DNA from 4 places in the Streptomyces sp. R35 genome. Region 3 is predicted to be linked to each of the others. Evidence: riboswitches for the same ligand, from Rfam matches in the RefSeq annotation. Region 3 holds a riboswitch; each other region holds the start of a gene.

Region 1 (4,204 bases), 2.9 Mb from region 3:
GGTACGACCGGACGCCGCCGTCGTCTCCGTGCGCGCGCCGTCCCCCGAGCGGGCCGTGCGGTGGGCGGCCGGCTGCCGTGAGGCGGGACTCGCCGTCGGCTGCTTCCGTCCCCCGTCGGTGCCCGACGGCATCTCGCGGCTGAGGCTGACCGCCCGCGCGGACCTCACCGACGCGCAGATCGAGCACGCCGTACGCGTGATCAGCCAGCAGCGGTGAGTGTGGCGGCGGTCAGCTCAGTCCGGCGATGAATCCCTCCCAGGCGGCAGGGGCGAAGAGCAGGGCGGGTCCCGCCGTGTTCTTGGAATCGCGCACGGCCACCAGTTCGGCCCAGGGTCCCGGGCCGGGGCGTGCTGTCTCGACGCAGTTGTTCATTCCCGTGCTGCGGCTGCTGCGCAGCCATCGCACGTCGTGCAGCGAAGTACTGGATGGTACGTACCGAGGCAGTGCAGACATGGGGGTGCCTCCTTACGCGCCGTCACCTATCCCGGCGATGTAGTCCAACGAGTCCTCGGGCGAAAGGGCGTGGAACTGAAGGGCGTTGAAAGCTTCGCTGTAGGCCTGCAGGTCTTCTTTCCGTTCGAGGTAGAGGCTACTCGTCAAGTGGTCGAGAACAACCACATCCAGATCAGTTGTGTTCGGAAATGAGAAGATAACGAAAGGCCCTGTGACTCCGATGTGTGCTCCGGCGGCGAACGGCAGGACCTGAAGCCGCACTTGAGGCAGGGCGGCGGCCTCTCGCAGACGCTCCAGCTGCCGTGCCATGACCTCCGGTCCGCCGACCTCACGCCGTAACACCGCTTCGTCCAGAACGGCGCTCAGTTCCAGCGGTGGATTCGAACGCAGCACGTCCTGGCGGGCGAGGCGCACCTCGACGAGCGCGTCCAGCTTGTCGTCCTCCAGCCCGTCCACGGCGGCCCGCGTCACCGCCCGGGCGTACTCGGGCGTCTGCAGCAGCCCCGGCACGACGGAGGTCTCCAGCGTGCGCATCCCGCTGGCCTGCGACTCCAGGCTGATGAAGTCGCGGTACGTCGACGGCAGCACCCCGCGATAGGCGTGCCACCAGTGGTGCCGCCCGTTGCCCTCGGAGCCCGCCAGCACGACCAGGAGATCTCGTAAGTCGGGGTCCTCGACGGCGTACGCGTCCAGCAGCCGTGCTACGTCCGAGGGCTTCACCCCGCTGGTGCCGGTCTCGATCCGGCTCACTTTCGACTGGTGCCAGCCCAAGCGGCGGGCCGCCTCACCACTGGTGAGGCCCGCATCGGCGCGCAGCGCGCGCAGTTCGGCACCGAGCTTGCGGCGGCGTACCGCGGGACCGTGCTGCATGGCCGTACTCCTTACTCCTTACGAGCCGCCCAAATACGGTCTGGGGTCGCAGAGTTCACCGCTTCGAGCGACAGATATATGCATATCTTGGTGGATCGCACCCGTGACCGGCCCGGTAATGGCAGTCTGGCGCGAAGCACCAGTCCGGGACCGTACTCGAACCATCCGCTCCGTGTCGGACTCCGGTCCCGTGGGAAAGGGACGACGTCGCCATGGCAGATCACCAGGAAGCATCCGTCACTCTGCCGAGCGATCCCGCCTCGGTTTCCGCGGCCCGGAAATTCGTCGCCGATGTGCTGGCCGAATGGGGCCTGCCGTGCGACTCCGAAGTCGCGGACACCGTACGCCTGATCGTGTCCGAACTAGCAACCAACGCCGTCCAGCACACTTTCGGGCAGTCGCCCACCTTCACGGTGGACGTCCGGCTCGACCGAGACGAACACCTGCGCCTCGGCGTCACCGACAGCCACCCGCGCTTTCCGAAACGGCTGCCCGCAGCCGTCCAACAGGACAACGGCCGCGGCATGGTGATCATCCGCTGGCTGACCGCGGAATGCGGCGGCAGACTCGCCGTCCGGCCCACCAGGGAAGGCGGCAAGACGGTTTCCATCGAACTGCCGTGGACGGCATCGGTCCAGCCGGTGGCGGCCGGGGGACCTCAAGAGCCGTAGGAGGCGGCTCAGTTGTCGTGTCCGTACGACTCCGCTCGACGTTCTGCCGGAACAGGGAACGGTGCAGCGCGGCGGAGGCCGTGAACAGGGCGGCGACCGGCATCGAGAGCAGCGGCGTGGTGACGTGGGCGGCGCGCCGCACGGTGTCGGGCGAGGGGAAGCGCTGGGTGAAGGCCAGGGGAAGCAGGAAGGCGAAGCGGATCCGCACCGCCGGTCTGGCTGAGGCGCGGCTCCTGGAGCAGCTCGCTGAAGTTGTGGCCGGCGCGTTCACGCCCCGAGGGGGTGACGGCGGTGTGCGCCGTCACCCCCTCGGGCGGGTCAGCTGACGCGGCCGTACCAGACGCTCTTCGTCCAGATCTTCTGGAGCTTCACGACCTCCCCGGTCTTCGGGGAGTGCCAGATCTTTCCCTTCCCGGCATAGATGCCGACGTGGTACACGCTCCGGCCCGAGTGGAAGAACACGAGGTCTCCGGCCTTGCGGTGCGTGGCGGAGACATGGTGCGTCTTGTTGTACTGCGCCGCGGCCGTACGAGGCAGCTCCTTGCCCGCCTTCTTGTACGAGTAGAGCGTGAACCCGGAGCAGTCGAAACGGCGCGGCCCCGTGGCGCCCCACTGGTACGGGGAGCCCTTCTTGGAAGCCGCGACCTGAAGTGCCTTCGTCGCAGGAGTGGCCGCCGCGGCGTCGGGCGCGACGCCCGGGACCACGAGGCTGCCGCCCACGGCGGCAATGGTGAGAGCCGAGGCCGTACCGGCCCTGGTCCACAGCGACGGGACACGATTGAGCGCAGTCATGCGCAACCCTTCGTCAGCCGCCTGTGAAGGATGACCTGTCGGATTCGGGCTGGCGAAGTAGCCCGGCCGCTTACGCGGCTTCACCCCAAGGACCGTCCGGATCTCTCCGGCGGCCCGTCGTGCTGGGTCCTCCACTCCTGCCGATGCACTTCTGTCGACCGGACATCCGGGCAGCGGCAGGACTCGGCGTCCGCCCGGACCGCCCCGCCGTTGTGGCGGGGGCTTGTCGTCGGAAGGGATCTTCACGCATGAGTGTCCGAAAAACCGAGTGGAACCGGTGATTTGTGGGGTTACTCACCACTCACCCGTTCGGGTGGACACCCCTCCGTTCGAGGGGGTGTTGAGGAAGCCGACCACGCCCGTACCTGCATTGGAACGTCTCGTTCCGCCTTTCCGCTACGCGCGTTGCGCAACTTCTCCGCGCTCCAGGAAGGAGCAGCGTCTACTCCATCGGGGGGTACACCATTTGGTCCGTTTGAAACCCGGGCCGGACGCTTCGCCGGCTCGGCGCGTGCCGCGGCCCGGGTGCGCCTGCGTCAACTGTGGGAGTCGGGCGGCAGGGTGACCCGGGCCGCCCGCCGCTCCCCGTCGAGGACGCGCAGGGCCTGTGCCAGGGTCGGCGCGTGCACCTCGCTCTCACCCCGCTGATGCATCAGCGTGAGGGCGTCACGCAGCGCCGTCGCCTTGCCGACCAGCGCCTGAGCGGCCCGCAGGCCGCGGTAGGTGTCCCCGGGGCGGGCCGGGTTGATGCGTCCGAGCAGATCGACCACGTCGAGGTAACGGTCGATCAACTCGGCCTCGGCGCGCGTCAGCGCGGGCAGCGGGGGCAGTTCGGGGACCATCGGGCGATCACCTCGCGCCGGGCGCGGTGCGCGAGGTCTTGCGGCTCGGGACGATCCGGTCGATCAGTCCGTACGCCAACGCCGCCGGCGCGTCCAGGATCTTGTCCCGCTCGATGTCCGCGGCGACTTGCTCCGGACTCTGCCCGGTGTGCCGTACGAGCATTTCCTCCAGCAGCTTCCGGGTGCGCACCAACTCCTCGGCCTGGATGGCCAGATCGCTCGCCTGACCCTGGATCGGCTCGGAGACCGACGGCTGGTGGATGAGCACACGGGCACCCGGCAGCGCGAACCGCTTGCCCGGCGTGCCCCCGGCCAGCAGCACGGCCGCGGCCGACGCCGCCTGCCCCAGGCAGATCGTCTCCACGTCGCACGTGACGAACTGCATCGTGTCGTAGACCGCCGACATCGCGCTGAACGAGCCGCCGGGGGAGTTGATGTACAGCGAGATGTCCCGGTCCGGTGCCAGGTACTCAAGGTGCATGAACTGCGCCATCACATCGTTCGCCGACGTGTCGTCGATCGGCGTCCCGAGGAACACGATCCGCTCTTCGAGCAGCTTCGAGTACGGATCCAGG
Region 2 (4,204 bases), 3.5 Mb from region 3:
GCCCTACGGCACCGCATTCGAGAAGCTGACCGGGCTCGCGTACCCCGAGGGCCACCCCTACCACCACACCCCGATCGGGTCGATGGCGGACCTGGACGCGGCCACCCTGGAGGACGCCCGCGCGTTCTTCCGCACCTACTACGCGCCCAACAACGCGGTGCTGTCGGTCGTCGGCGACATCGACCCGGGGCAGACGCTCGCCTGGGTCGAGAAGTACTTCGGCTCCATCCCCGGGCACGACGGCAAGCCCGCCCCGCGTGACGGCTCGCTGCCCGACATCATGGGCGAGCAGCTGCGCGAGGTCGTCGAGGAAGAGGTCCCGGCGCGCGCCCTGATGGCCGCCTACCGGCTCCCGGAGGACGGCACGCGCGCGTCCGACGCGGCCGACGTGGCGCTCACCGTCCTCGGCGGCGGCGAGTCCTCCCGGCTCTACAACCGGCTCGTACGCCGCGACCGCACCGCCGTCGCGGCCGGGTTCGGCCTGCTGCGCCTGGCCGGAGCGCCCTCCCTGGGGTGGCTGGACGTGAAGACGTCCGGCGATGTCGAGGTCCCGGTCATCGAGGCCGCCGTCGACGAGGAGCTCGCCCGGTTCGCCGAGGAGGGCCCCACGGCCGAGGAAATGGAACGCGCCCAGGCCCAGTTGGAGCGCGAGTGGCTGGACCGGCTCGGCACGGTCGCGGGCCGTGCCGACGAACTGTGCCGGTTCGCCGTCCTGTTCGGTGACCCGCAGCTCGCCCTGACCGCCGTGCAGCGCGTCCTCGACGTCACCGCCGAGGAGGTCCAGGAGGTCGCCAAGGCCCGCCTGCGCCCCGACAACCGCGCGGTGCTCGTCTACGAACCCACCGCCCCCGAAACCGCCGAAGACACCGACGCCGCTGAAGACACCGACGAGGAGGCGGCGAAGTGACCGAGCTCGCCACCATGGACTTCCACCCGCAGCCCCAGGCCGGCGAGGCCAGGCCGTGGGCCTTCCCGTCGCCCGAGCGCGGCACGCTCGACAACGGTCTGACCGTCCTGCGCTGCCACCGCCCCGGCCAGCAGGTCGTCGCCGTCGAGGTGATCCTCGCCGCGCCGCTGGAGGCCGAACCCGCGGGCCTCGACGGCATCGCCACGATCATGGCGCGCTCGTTCTCCGAGGGCACCGACAAGCACTCCGCCGAGGAGTTCGCCGCCGAGCTGGAGCGCTGCGGCGCCACCCTCGACGCACACGCCGACCACCCCGGCGTACGCCTGTCCCTCGAAGTCCCCGTCTCGCGCCTCCCCAAGGCGCTCGGTCTGCTCGCCGACGCCCTGAGGGCACCGGCGTTCGCGGACAGCGAGGTGGAGCGACTGGTCCGCAACCGCCTGGACGAGATCCCGCACGAGGCGGCCAACCCGGCCCGCCGCGCCGCCAAGGAGCTCTCCAAGGAGTTGTTCCCGGCGACGGCGCGCATGTCGCGCCCGCGCCAGGGCACCGAGGAGACCGTCCAGAAGATCGACTCGGCGGCCGTACGGGCCTTCTACGAGAAGCATGTTCGCCCCGCGACGGGCACCGCGGTCATCGTCGGTGACCTCACCGGTGTCGACCTCGACGCGCTGCTCGCCGACACGCTCGGCTCCTGGACCGGCTCGTCCGCCGAGCCGCGTCCCGTGCCGCCGGTGACCGCCGACGACACCGGCCGCGTGATCATCGTGGACCGGCCCGGTGCCGTCCAGACACAGCTGCTCATCGGCCGTGTCGGCGCCGACCGGCACGACCGCGTGTGGCCCGCCCAGGTGCTCGGCACGTACTGCCTCGGCGGCACCCTCACCTCGCGCCTGGACCGTGTCCTGCGCGAGGAAAAGGGATACACCTACGGTGTGCGGGCGTTCGGCCAGGTGCTGCGCGCCGCGCCGGACGGCACGGGCGTCGCGATGCTCGCCATCAGCGGCTCCGTGGACACCCCGAACACCGGTCCGGCGCTCGACGACCTGTGGAAGGTGCTGCGCACCCTCGCCGCCGAGGGCCTGACGGACGCCGAGCGCGATGTCGCCGTGCAGAACCTGGTGGGCGTGGCGCCCCTCAAGTTCGAGACCGCGGCAGCCGTCGCGAGCACGCTCGCCGACCAGGTCGAGCAGTACCTGCCGGACGACTACCAGGCGACGCTGTATCAGCAGCTCGCCGCGACCGGCACCGTGGAGGCCACCGCGGCCGCCGTGAACGCCTTCCCGGTGGACCGTCTGGTGACCGTCCTGGTGGGCGACGCCGCGCAGATCGAGGAGCCCGTCACAGCCCTCGGAATCGGTGAAGTGACTGTCGTCCGGGCCGAGTAGAGCAGAGCGGAACAGAGCCACTCCCTGAGGACCCAGGTGACTGAAGAGTCACCTGGGTCTTCTTTTGTCCGGACTTCATCCCCAAGATGTCCGTATTGGTAGGGAGGTTGCCTGTCTGCCCTGTGGCATGCGCTACAAAAGCCGTGATCCGTTTGTCGATTGAAAGATGTCCCGATTAGCGTCGGTGCGGCTGTTCGTCAGGCAGTGCGCCGCGCCCGCGGCACCGGACAGTCATCGCCGAGTCCCCGTACGGCGCGAGCCAGGGGAGCCGGGGACCCACACGTAGTCCCTGGGGTGAATCGGACGCCCTCCCAGGAGGGGGTCCGTAGGAGACCTTCCTGCTCCGAACCCGTCAGCTAACCCGGTAGGCGAGAAGGAAGGAAAGGATCAGCCCCTACATGGCGTTCACCTGTGGCACAGGGAAGCACCGTCGCCCGAGCCGCGTGCAGCGCACGACCACGAACGCCGTCGGCGTCGCGGCGCTCGCCACCACCGGTGTGATCGGAACCCTGGCCGCCCCCGCGCTCGCCGCGGAGTCCTCCGTCGAGCAGACCGGGCTCACCCCCGTCATCACCATCGGCGACTCCCTCGCCGAGAAGATCGACGCCCAGGCCGCGGCCCAGCAGCGCGCCGCCGACGAGGCCGCCGCGAAGAAGGCTGCCGAGCAGGCCGCCCGTAAGCAGGCCGCGGAGGAGGCGAAGAAGGAGCGCGAGGCCAAGGAGCGCGCCGCCCGCGCCGCCGAGCGCAAGCGCCTCAACACCTTCGTCGTGCCGATCACCGGCTCGTACATCTCCACCGGCTACAAGGCCGGCGGCAGCCTCTGGTCCTCCGGCAGCCACACCGGCGTCGACTTCCACGCCGCGTCCGGCACCTCGGTGCACTCCGTGGGCTCCGGCACGGTCGTCACCGCCGGCTGGGGCGGCGCCTACGGCAACCAGGTCGTCATCAAGATGCACGACGGCACGTACACGATGTACGGCCACCTGTCGTCGATCGGCGTCTCCGTGGGCCAGACGGTCACCCCGGGTCAGCAGATAGGCCTCTCCGGGGCCACCGGCAACACCACCGGGCCGCACCTCCACTTCGAGGCCCGTACGACCGCGGAGTACGGCTCGGACATCGACCCCGTCGCGTACCTTCGCTCGCACGGCGTGAACGTCTGACGTTCGGCGGCGTGAACGTCTGACGACCGCTTCATCAGATCTCCACCACTTCCGATGCCCCGGCCCGCCGAGCCGGGGCATCGTCGTTTCGCACGGCCGTCTGTCCAAAAAATATCCCTGGATTTCGGTCTGCCATCGGAAATTCCGGCTCCCTGCAATAGAGTCACTGAACAAGCGTCAATCGATGGCGTTTCGCGGGGATTAAAGCGGAGGTCCGGTCATGCGTATTCCGGCGCACTCGGTATGCACGGCGATCCGTGACGACATCGTCGCGGGTGTCTACGAGCGAGGGAGCCGGCTCACCGAGGAACTGCTCGCGCGTCGCTATGGCGTCTCGCGCGTCCCGGTGCGCGAGGCGCTGCGCACGCTGGAGGCCGAGGGCTTCGTCGTGACCCGGCGGCACGCGGGTGCGTGCGTCGCGGAGCCCACCGAGCTGGAGGCCTCCGACCTGCTCGAGATGCGCATGCTCCTTGAGCCGCTGGGTGCCGCACGGGCCGCGCAGCGCCGTACCGAGGCCCACCTCAAGGTGCTCCGAGGCCTGGTCAGGCTGGGTCAGGAGCGGGCCAGGAGGGGCCACAGCGAGGATCTGCGCTCGCTGGGCGGCTGGTTCCACGAGACCCTCGCGCAGGCCTCCGGAAGCCCCGCGCTGACCTCCACGCTCGGCCAGCTGCGGCACAAGATCGCCTGGATGTACGCGGTGGAGGCGCCGGCCAACCCCGCGGAGTCCTGGGCGGAGCACGGCGGCATCG
Region 3 (4,204 bases):
CGCACCGCTCGCCCGCCTGGAGGGGCAGACCGCGCTCGCCACGCTGCTCACCCGTCTCCCCGATCTCCAACTCGCGGGAGATTCTGCCGATTTGCGCTGGCGCGGCGGGCTCATTATGCGTGGATTGCGCACGCTTCCCGTGGAGTTCACACCAGGTCGGTAGGCATGCCGGACGACGGCCGTCGGGTGCGCCGGGCAACGGGCACCCACCTGCGAAAAGGTGACGGTCCCTCAACTCCGTGATCTTCACGTGATCTGCGCTGCATCGACTTGTGACAAGCGTTCGAGTGCGGATACGTTCGATCACCAACGCGGCCCGCCTATCGCAGTGGCCGCTGTTGTCACCTGCTGTCACGCGAAAGGCTTCTGCATGCTCTCCGGGAACGGCCGTCATCGTCGCCCGCGTCAGGCCCCGGCCCTCATCGTTGCCGCAGGGGTGACCGGATCGGCGATCGCGATCCCGCTGCTCGGCGCCACCAGTGCGAGCGCGGCCGACGGCACCACCTGGGACCGGGTCGCGGAGTGCGAGAGCGCGGGATCGTGGAGCGCGAACGACGGGAACGGGTACTACGGCGGGCTGCAGTTGACCCAGGAGAACTGGGAGGCGTACGGCGGCACCCGGTACGCCCCGAGCGCAGACCAGGCCAGCCGCTCGCAGCAGATAGCCATCGCCGAGAAGATCCTCGACGACAAGGGCCTCGCCGCCTGGCCCACCTGCGGACCGCTCTCCGGGCTCAGCAAGAACTCGGGCTCCGTCGAGGTCGACACGGGCGTGGCGGACGACTCGTCGAGTTCCTCCGGATCCTCAGGCTCCTCCGGCTCGTCCGATTCCTCCAGCTCATCGGACTCGTCCGGTTTGTCGGACTCGTCTTCATCGTCCAGTTCGTCTGAATCCTCCGATTCATCCTCTTCTTCATCCTCATCCTCCGGCTCCTCCTCGGGTGCGGCCGAGAACACGACGAAGTCCGACACCTCCTCCGGCGACAGTGATTCTCAGGATTCCGACAGCTCGGACACAGATACGGCGAAGAGTGACGACCCGGACAAGTCCGGGCAGAACGGCGACTCTTCGAGTACGTCCGACAGCGCGACGACCGGTGCCGGACGTCACCGTGGTGACACCGCCGATGAGGGTGTGACGGAGGGCGCCACCGACGGCCGTACGGACAGCGCTTCCGGGCGGCATGCCTCGCGTGGGTCCAGCGCCTCGCGCGACGCCGTCGACGGCTCGTACGTCGTCCGCACCGGAGACAGTCTCTGGACGATCGCCGATGCCTTTGACCTCGAAGGCGGATGGGCCGAGCTGTACGCCGAGAACAAGAAGGCGATCGGCACCGATCCTGACCTCATCGTGCCCGGTCAGAGCCTTGCAGTTGGTGCTGAATCGGGCGAAAAGTAGCGGGAGTTCGCGTCACGGTTCGCTGTGGAATGTCCGGTTTGGTGAGAGTGAGACATGAGTCTCAGAAGCCCTGATCGTCTTTGAAATTCCGGGGATCGACTGCTTACGGTCGTGACCGCTCGCCACAGCGGGCCCCGACGGTTGCAACGCCGAATCCTGCCAACGGCCGTACGGGAACAGTCGTCGCGTCAAGCGCCGTAGGCAGGAGCGGGGGACCCAAGGTAAGCGCCGCGCCCGGTAGTTCACCGGGAGTGGCTTGGGGTGAAGCCGTACGTCCGACGTCGTGAAGACGGAGGCCGTGCGACCGGGCACTCACCCGCCCGAACCCGACAGCTCACCTCGCAGGCGTCGGTGAGGGGATCTCTCCATGCTGTTTTCCAGCAAGGGCAAGCACCGCCGCCCGTCCAAGGCCGTCCGTGTCGCCACGCTCGCCGGCGTCACCGGTGTCGCCATCGCCGCCCCGCTGATGGCGGCCGGCAATGCCTCCGCCGCGACCGCGTCCGAGTGGGACACCGTCGCCCAGTGCGAGTCCGGCGGCAACTGGTCCATCAACACCGGCAACGGCTACTACGGCGGCCTGCAGTTCTCGGCCTCCACCTGGGCCGCGTACGGCGGCACCGCCTACGCCTCCACCGCCAACCTGGCGTCCAAGTCGGAGCAGATCACCATCGGTGAGAAGGTCCTCGCCGCGCAGGGCAAGGGTGCCTGGCCGACCTGTGGCACGGGCCTGTCCGGCGCCGCGTACACCGGTGGGACGACCTCCAGCGCCTCGACCACCCCGTCGAGCACCGCCACCTCCACCACCCGGACGACGGAGCAGCCCGCCTCCCGTTCCGTGGAGCGCCCGGCCGCCACGAAGACCGTCACCACCCAGACCGGCAAGAAGGTCAAGAAGGGTGACGGCGAGTACAAGGTCGTCAAGGGTGACTCGCTCAGCTCGATCGCCGAGAAGAAGCACGTCAAGGGTGGCTGGCAGAAGCTGTTCAAGCTGAACAAGGACATCATCGACGACGCCGACTTCATCTACCCGGGTCAGCAGCTGCACCTCAGCTGACGACGGCTCGCGGCCGAGAGCCGGCAACGGCTCGCGGCTGACGCCCGATGACGGCTTACGGCGGAAAGCTGACAACGGGCTCGCAGCTGAACCACAGCCCTCCCCTATACACGGTCTCCATACTGGAGGCCTCGTGAGGGTCCCCCCGTCCCCACGGGCTCCCCGCTCCGGTGCGTCTTCCCCCGTACGCACCGGGGCGGGGCTTTTTCATGTGGGGTGGGTTTCCTGTACCGGGTGTACCGCGTGTACCGGGTGTACCGGGTGTACCGGGCAGGTTTTTGTTCCGTTCGGAAACAATTTACTCTCGGTTCTGCCCAAGGGGTGGGTGACCGGCTGGCCGATCCCCCCGAGGCGGTTAGGCTCATGTCGCGAAGCCCATCACAGGCATCGCGTACCCGCGTCACATCCCAGAAGGAGATGCTCGTGCCGTCCATCGACGTCGTCGTAGCCCGGGAAATCCTCGACTCGCGAGGGAACCCCACCGTCGAGGTCGAGGTCGGCCTCGATGACGGCAGCACAGGTCGTGCCGCCGTCCCGTCCGGCGCCTCCACCGGTGCCTTCGAGGCCATCGAGCTTCGCGACGGTGACCCCAACCGCTACCAGGGCAAGGGTGTCGAGAAGGCCGTCCTCGCCGTCATCGAGCAGATCGGCCCGGAGCTCGTCGGTTACGACGCCACCGAGCAGCGCCTGATCGACCAGGCGATGTTCGACCTGGACGCCACCGACAACAAGGGCTCGCTCGGCGCCAACGCCATCCTCGGCGTCTCCCTCGCCGTCGCGCACGCCGCCTCCGAGGCGTCCGACCTCCCGCTCTTCCGCTACCTGGGCGGCCCGAACGCGCACCTGCTGCCCGTTCCGATGATGAACATCCTGAACGGCGGCTCGCACGCCGACTCGAACGTGGACATCCAGGAGTTCATGATCGCCCCGATCGGCGCGGAGTCCTTCTCCGAGGCGCTGCGCTGGGGCGCCGAGGTCTACCACACCCTCAAGAAGGTGCTGAAGACCAAGGGTCTGTCCACCGGCCTGGGCGACGAGGGCGGCTTCGCCCCGAACCTGGAGTCCAACCGCGCCGCGCTCGACCTCATCGTCGAGGCCATCAAGCAGGCCGGTTACGTCCCCGGTGAGCAGATCGCGCTCGCGCTCGACGTCGCCGCGTCCGAGTTCTACAAGGACGGCAAGTACGAGTTCGAGGGCAAGTCCCGCTCGGCCGCCGAGATGACCGAGTACTACGAGGAGCTCGTCTCCGCGTACCCGCTCGTCTCCATCGAGGACCCGCTGTTCGAGGACGACTGGGCCGGCTGGAAGGTCATCACCGACAAGCTGGGCGACAAGGTCCAGATCGTCGGCGACGACCTCTTCGTCACCAACCCGGAGCGCCTGGCCCGCGGTATCGAGGAGGGCTCCGCGAACGCCCTGCTCGTCAAGGTGAACCAGATCGGCTCGCTGACCGAGACCCTGGACGCCGTAGAGATGGCCCAGCGCAACGGCTTCAAGTGCATGATGTCCCACCGCTCCGGCGAGACCGAGGACGTCACCATCGCCGACCTCGCCGTCGCGGTGAACTGCGGCCAGATCAAGACCGGTGCCCCGGCCCGCTCGGACCGCGTCGCCAAGTACAACCAGCTGCTGCGCATCGAGGAGATCCTCGACGACGCGGCGGTGTACGCCGGCCGCAGCGCCTTCCCGCGCTTCAAGGGCTGAGGCGTGGCCTCGTAGGAAGCGTCGTACGTACGTCCCCGTACTCGGTC
Region 4 (4,204 bases), 5.3 Mb from region 3:
CGGGATGTACGCGAGGCGGCTCGACACGCGGCTGTCCCAGGTCGAAGTGTCGGGCAGCTTCTCGCCGGCGATCTGCGCGGTGCGCACCGCCTCGCCGGGATCCCTGCGCAGTCCCGTGACGCCCTGGACCGCCTCGCTGAAGAGACCCCCGCCGGAGTCGGCGAGGCGGACGTGGCGGTCGTACGGCTGGTCGCTCAGCGGCACGGAGAAGCGGACACCGAGGCCTCGCAGGAAGTCGCCGTCCGCCTTGCCCGGCTCCTGCTCGCCGTCCCAGACGAAGGAGTGCACCAGCCGGAAGGACTCGGCGCCTGCGTGGAAGGAGAAGCGCAGCACGAAGGGCAGCCAGCCCCGGCCGCCGCGCCGATGCCTGCCCTCGACCCGGACGACCGCGCGGACCGGCCCGTCCTGCTCGACCTCGGTCTTCTCGATCCGGCCGGTGAAGTCCTCCGCCGCGACGCCGTCGCGCAGCGAACCCTGGCGCAGGGCGACCAGCCGTCCGTCCCGGGCGATCTCGGCCGAGCCGCGTCTGACACTGCGTACGACGGTGCCGGAGCCCTTCGCGCCGAAGGCCACCGTGATGACACCGGTCGACACCTCGATCCGGCCGCCGGAGCGGGTGACTCTCAGCTGCTGCGAGGGAGCGGCCGGGGTACCCGCGGAGAGCTTGTACGTCTCGGCCTTGGGCGCGCCCGGCGCGATGGCGTGCGCGGTCCACTTCACCGAGCCGTCGGGCCAGTGGCCGGTGACCCAGCTCTGCACGGGCACCTCGTCACCGGAGGCAGTGGCCAGCCTGAACGCCTGGTCGGGCTGGTAGGTGCCGCGGGACCAGGGCACGCCCCAGACGGCGCCCGCGTGGGTGCCGGGCGCCGTGCCCTCCAGCCAGTGCAGTTCGGTGTCGCCCCCGGCCGACGGCGCGGCGGCGGCACTGCGGGAGAGCGCCCAGGAGAACGGGGCGGTGGCGGCCGCGGCTGCGGCGCCCTTGATGACGGTGCGTCGGTCGACGCCGGGCACGGGGACCTCCGAAGGCATAGAAAGCGCTTGCGGAGATCACTGTGGGGCCACTGTCGCACGCCTGTCGATACCTCGTGCAGGCATGCCACAGGACCGCAATGTGCCGATCATGAATCGCTCATGAAAGACCAAAGGCCGAACCCCGGGGATCGTGGGGTCCGGCCTTTGGCTGCTGTCCTGCCTTGGGGAGCAGGAAGTCCTGCTGTGGGGAGCAGGGAGTCGCGCCTTGGGGGCACGGAGTCTGCCGTGGGGAGCAGGGAGTCGTGCCCTGGGGGCACGTGGTCTGCCTTGGGGGGCAGGGGAAGGCGTCAGCCGACGGCGATACCGTGCGAGCGCAGGTACGCGACCGGGTCCACGTCCGAGCCGTAGTTCGGGGTGGTGCGGATCTCGAAGTGCAGGTGCGGTCCGGTGACGTTGCCGGTCGCGCCGGAGAGGCCGATCTGCTGGCCCGCGGTCACCGTCTGGCCCGCCGAGACGGAGAGGGCGGACATGTGGGCGTACTGGGAGTACTGGCCGTCGGCGTGCTGGATGACGACCTGGTTGCCGTACGCGCCACCCCAGCCGGCCGAGACGACGGTGCCCGCGGCGATGGCCTTGATCGTGGTGCCGGTCGGGACCACGAAGTCCACGCCGGTGTGGTAGCCGCTGGACCACATGCTGCCCGCCACCTTGTAACCGGTGCCGACGGTGGCGCCCTCGACCGGCAGGGTGTAGCCGGAACTGCTGCTGGTGGAGGCGGCGGCGGTGGCGGCCGACTTGGTCGACGAAGGCGTCGTCTTGGCGGACGACTGGGTGGCGCTGCCTGACGCGGCCTTCTTGCCGATCGTCAGCTTCAGGCCGGGGCGGATCAGCGTCGGGTCGCTGCCGACGGCCGAGCGGTTGTCGGAGTAGAGCTTCTTCCAGCCGCCGCTGACGTTCTGCTCGTCGGCGATCTTCGAGAGCGAGTCGCCGGCCTTCACCGCGTAGGTCTTCGTCCCGGCCGCCTTCTTGGCGGCCGCGGGAGCGGCGGTGGCGGTCTTCGCGACGGTGGCCGTCGGGGTCGCGGCATGGGCGCCGGTGGCCCCCATCAGAGGCAGCGCGAGCGCGGCGCCGCCGGTTCCGGCCACGGCGATCGAGCGGGTGAAACGCTGGGACTTGGGACGGCGGTGCTTACCCTTCGCGGGCATGACGAGTTCCTCTCCGGCGCCTGCGGGGTGAGCTGTCGGGTGCGGGCTGGAGATGCCCGGCCGCGCTGGTGCGCGGCTGTACCCCTAGCCGTTCCGGAGACCGGAACAGGCACGGAACCTGTGGGTCCCCCGCTCCTGCCGTGTGCGGGTGAGTGTGCGGATTCCGGGCGGCGGCAGGATTGGGCGTCCGTCCGGATTGGGGCCGAACGTAGGCGAGATGAGAGCGCGGCGACAACCATGTGCCTTTTCTGCGCGTCCGCCCTTCTTGATCCACGCCGGAATTCCGGTCACCCTCCGTGGATCGACGATCTTTCCGGCCCCTCAATCCGCCCGGGAATTCGGGCATGTTGCGAAATAGGGGTCGCAACGCATCGTCACGAATATGACGCTGCTCACGCACCTCGTCCCACGATGCTTTATTCCAGGGCCAGTTGGAATGAAGCCGCCAATTCGGACAGAACAGTCACATACGACGCAGTCGGATAACTACCGCATCGAGATCCCCGCGCAGCCCCGTCCGCACCCCGTGATGCAGCAGCACCGCACCCCGGTGCACTTCGCCCGTTTCACGGCACTCATACGCTTGTGTCGGGTCGAGCCCGCGCAGCCGCAGCGGGGCGACCGGCTCGCCGTACCGCTGGGCCTGGAGCCAGGCGAGGACGACGGTCTCATCGCCGTGGACGTACTGCACCGCACTCAGCCCGCCCTCCGGGGGCCGCAACCGGTAGAGGTCGCCGCGCTGGACGACGGGCCGGATCTCCTTGTAGAGATCCACCCAGCCCCGCGCCTCGGCAAGCTCCTCCTCGCTCCACTCGGCCAGGTCTCCGCCGACGCCGAGCACCCCGGCCATGGCGCTCACAAAGCGGAAGCGCAGCGAGCTGACCCGCCCGTTGAGCTGCGTGTTCGGGCTGTCCGTAACCCAGGCGGCCATGATCCGGGCCGGGTGGATCTGACCGAAGCCGTGCTGGATGGCGAGCCGGTCGAGCGGGTCGGTGTTGTCGGAAGTCCACACCTGGTCCGTACGCGCCATGACGCCGAGGTCGATGCGGCCGCCACCGCCCGAGCACGACTCGAAGGCGACCGAGGGGTGCGCGGCCCGCAACCGGTCGAGAAGGGCGTACAGGGCCTCCACGTGCTCGACCCACAGCTTCTGCGGGTAGCGCTCACCGGGCCACCCGGCGTCCGTGAAGCAACGGTTGAAGTCCCACTTCACATAGTCGATCGGCGCACTGGAGAGCAGGCCGTCGAGCTGCCCCCACAGGTACTCCTGGACGTCCGGGCGGGCGAGGTTCAGTACGAGCTGATTGCGGTACTCCGTCCTGGTTCGCCCCGGCTGGAACTGCACCCAGTCCGGGTGGGCGCGATACAGCTCACTGTCCGGATTGACCATCTCCGGCTCGACCCAGATACCGAACTGCATCCCGAGCGCGTGCACGTAGTCGCCGAGCGGCTTGAGCCCCGCCGGGAAGCGGTCCGGGTTGGGGGTCCAGTCGCCGAGCCCCGCGCGATCGCTGGTCCGCGTCCCGAACCAGCCGTCGTCGACCACGAACAGCTCGACCCCCATCGCCGCGGCCCGCCGTGCCAGTACCCCCTGCTGGTCCTCGGAGATGTCGAAGGTGGTGGCCTCCCAGGAGTTGAACAGCACCGGCCGGTCCTGGTCCGCGTCCGGGATGACGTACGCGCGCTGGTAGGCGTGCCAGGCCCGGCTCGCCCCGCCGAAGCCGGCGTCGCTCCACAGGCCGGCGAAGACGGGAGTGGTGAACGACTCCCCCGGCTCCAGCCGCAGCAGCCCGGAGTCGTCGTATCCGGCGCCGCCGGAGATCTGTACGCGCGCGTCGGGGAGCTGGGCCACGGCGATCCGCCACGAGCCGGACCAGCCGAGCGCGCATCCGTACACCTCGCCGCTCTCCTCGGTCGCCTCGCTGTCGAGGGCGACCCAGGGCAGGTGCTGGTGACCGGTGTGTCCGCGCCGGCTGCCGATGACCTTCTCACCGTAGGTGAGGGGGGAGCGCACGAGCCGGGACTCG

What was found. A riboswitch is a leader RNA that binds a small molecule or an ion and turns the genes downstream of it on or off. The one in region 3 is predicted to bind cyclic di-AMP.
Positions count from the first base shown of each region.
Region 1: it holds a riboswitch for cyclic di-AMP, as region 3 does, so the genes downstream of both, AB5J50_RS08240 (C40 family peptidase) here and AB5J50_RS21030 (transglycosylase family protein) in region 3, are expected to answer to the same signal.
Region 2: it holds a riboswitch for cyclic di-AMP, as region 3 does, so the genes downstream of both, AB5J50_RS36790 (M23 family metallopeptidase) here and AB5J50_RS21030 (transglycosylase family protein) in region 3, are expected to answer to the same signal.
Region 4: it holds a riboswitch for cyclic di-AMP, as region 3 does, so the genes downstream of both, AB5J50_RS44490 (LysM peptidoglycan-binding domain-containing M23 family metallopeptidase) here and AB5J50_RS21030 (transglycosylase family protein) in region 3, are expected to answer to the same signal.

Region 1 is NZ_CP163440.1:1,734,420-1,738,623, reverse strand. Features, by position in the region: gene AB5J50_RS08265 (8-amino-7-oxononanoate synthase) at 1-217, shown strand, start outside; gene AB5J50_RS08260 (DUF397 domain-containing protein) at 230-454, opposite strand; gene AB5J50_RS08255 (helix-turn-helix domain-containing protein) at 467-1,324, opposite strand; gene AB5J50_RS08250 (ATP-binding protein) at 1,537-1,995, shown strand; partial or broken gene AB5J50_RS08245 (DUF6328 family protein) at 2,030-2,300, opposite strand; gene AB5J50_RS08240 (C40 family peptidase) at 2,314-2,787, opposite strand; cyclic di-AMP (ydaO/yuaA leader) riboswitch at 2,791-2,976, opposite strand; gene AB5J50_RS08235 (hypothetical protein) at 3,324-3,629, opposite strand; gene AB5J50_RS08230 (ATP-dependent Clp protease proteolytic subunit) at 3,637-4,204, opposite strand, start outside.
Region 2 is NZ_CP163440.1:8,137,817-8,142,020, forward strand. Features, by position in the region: gene AB5J50_RS36780 (M16 family metallopeptidase) at 1-907, shown strand, start outside; gene AB5J50_RS36785 (pitrilysin family protein) at 904-2,292, shown strand; cyclic di-AMP (ydaO/yuaA leader) riboswitch at 2,518-2,678, shown strand; gene AB5J50_RS36790 (M23 family metallopeptidase) at 2,691-3,455, shown strand; gene AB5J50_RS36795 (GntR family transcriptional regulator) at 3,676-4,204, shown strand, end outside.
Region 3 is NZ_CP163440.1:4,607,972-4,612,175, reverse strand. Features, by position in the region: gene AB5J50_RS21040 (cytochrome P450) at 1-163, shown strand, start outside; gene AB5J50_RS21035 (transglycosylase family protein) at 371-1,399, shown strand; cyclic di-AMP (ydaO/yuaA leader) riboswitch at 1,583-1,762, shown strand; gene AB5J50_RS21030 (transglycosylase family protein) at 1,767-2,453, shown strand; gene eno (phosphopyruvate hydratase) at 2,871-4,157, shown strand.
Region 4 is NZ_CP163440.1:9,903,322-9,907,525, reverse strand. Features, by position in the region: gene AB5J50_RS44495 (Tat pathway signal sequence domain protein) at 1-1,011, opposite strand, end outside; gene AB5J50_RS44490 (LysM peptidoglycan-binding domain-containing M23 family metallopeptidase) at 1,320-2,177, opposite strand; cyclic di-AMP (ydaO/yuaA leader) riboswitch at 2,182-2,338, opposite strand; gene AB5J50_RS44485 (alpha-galactosidase) at 2,641-4,204, opposite strand, start outside.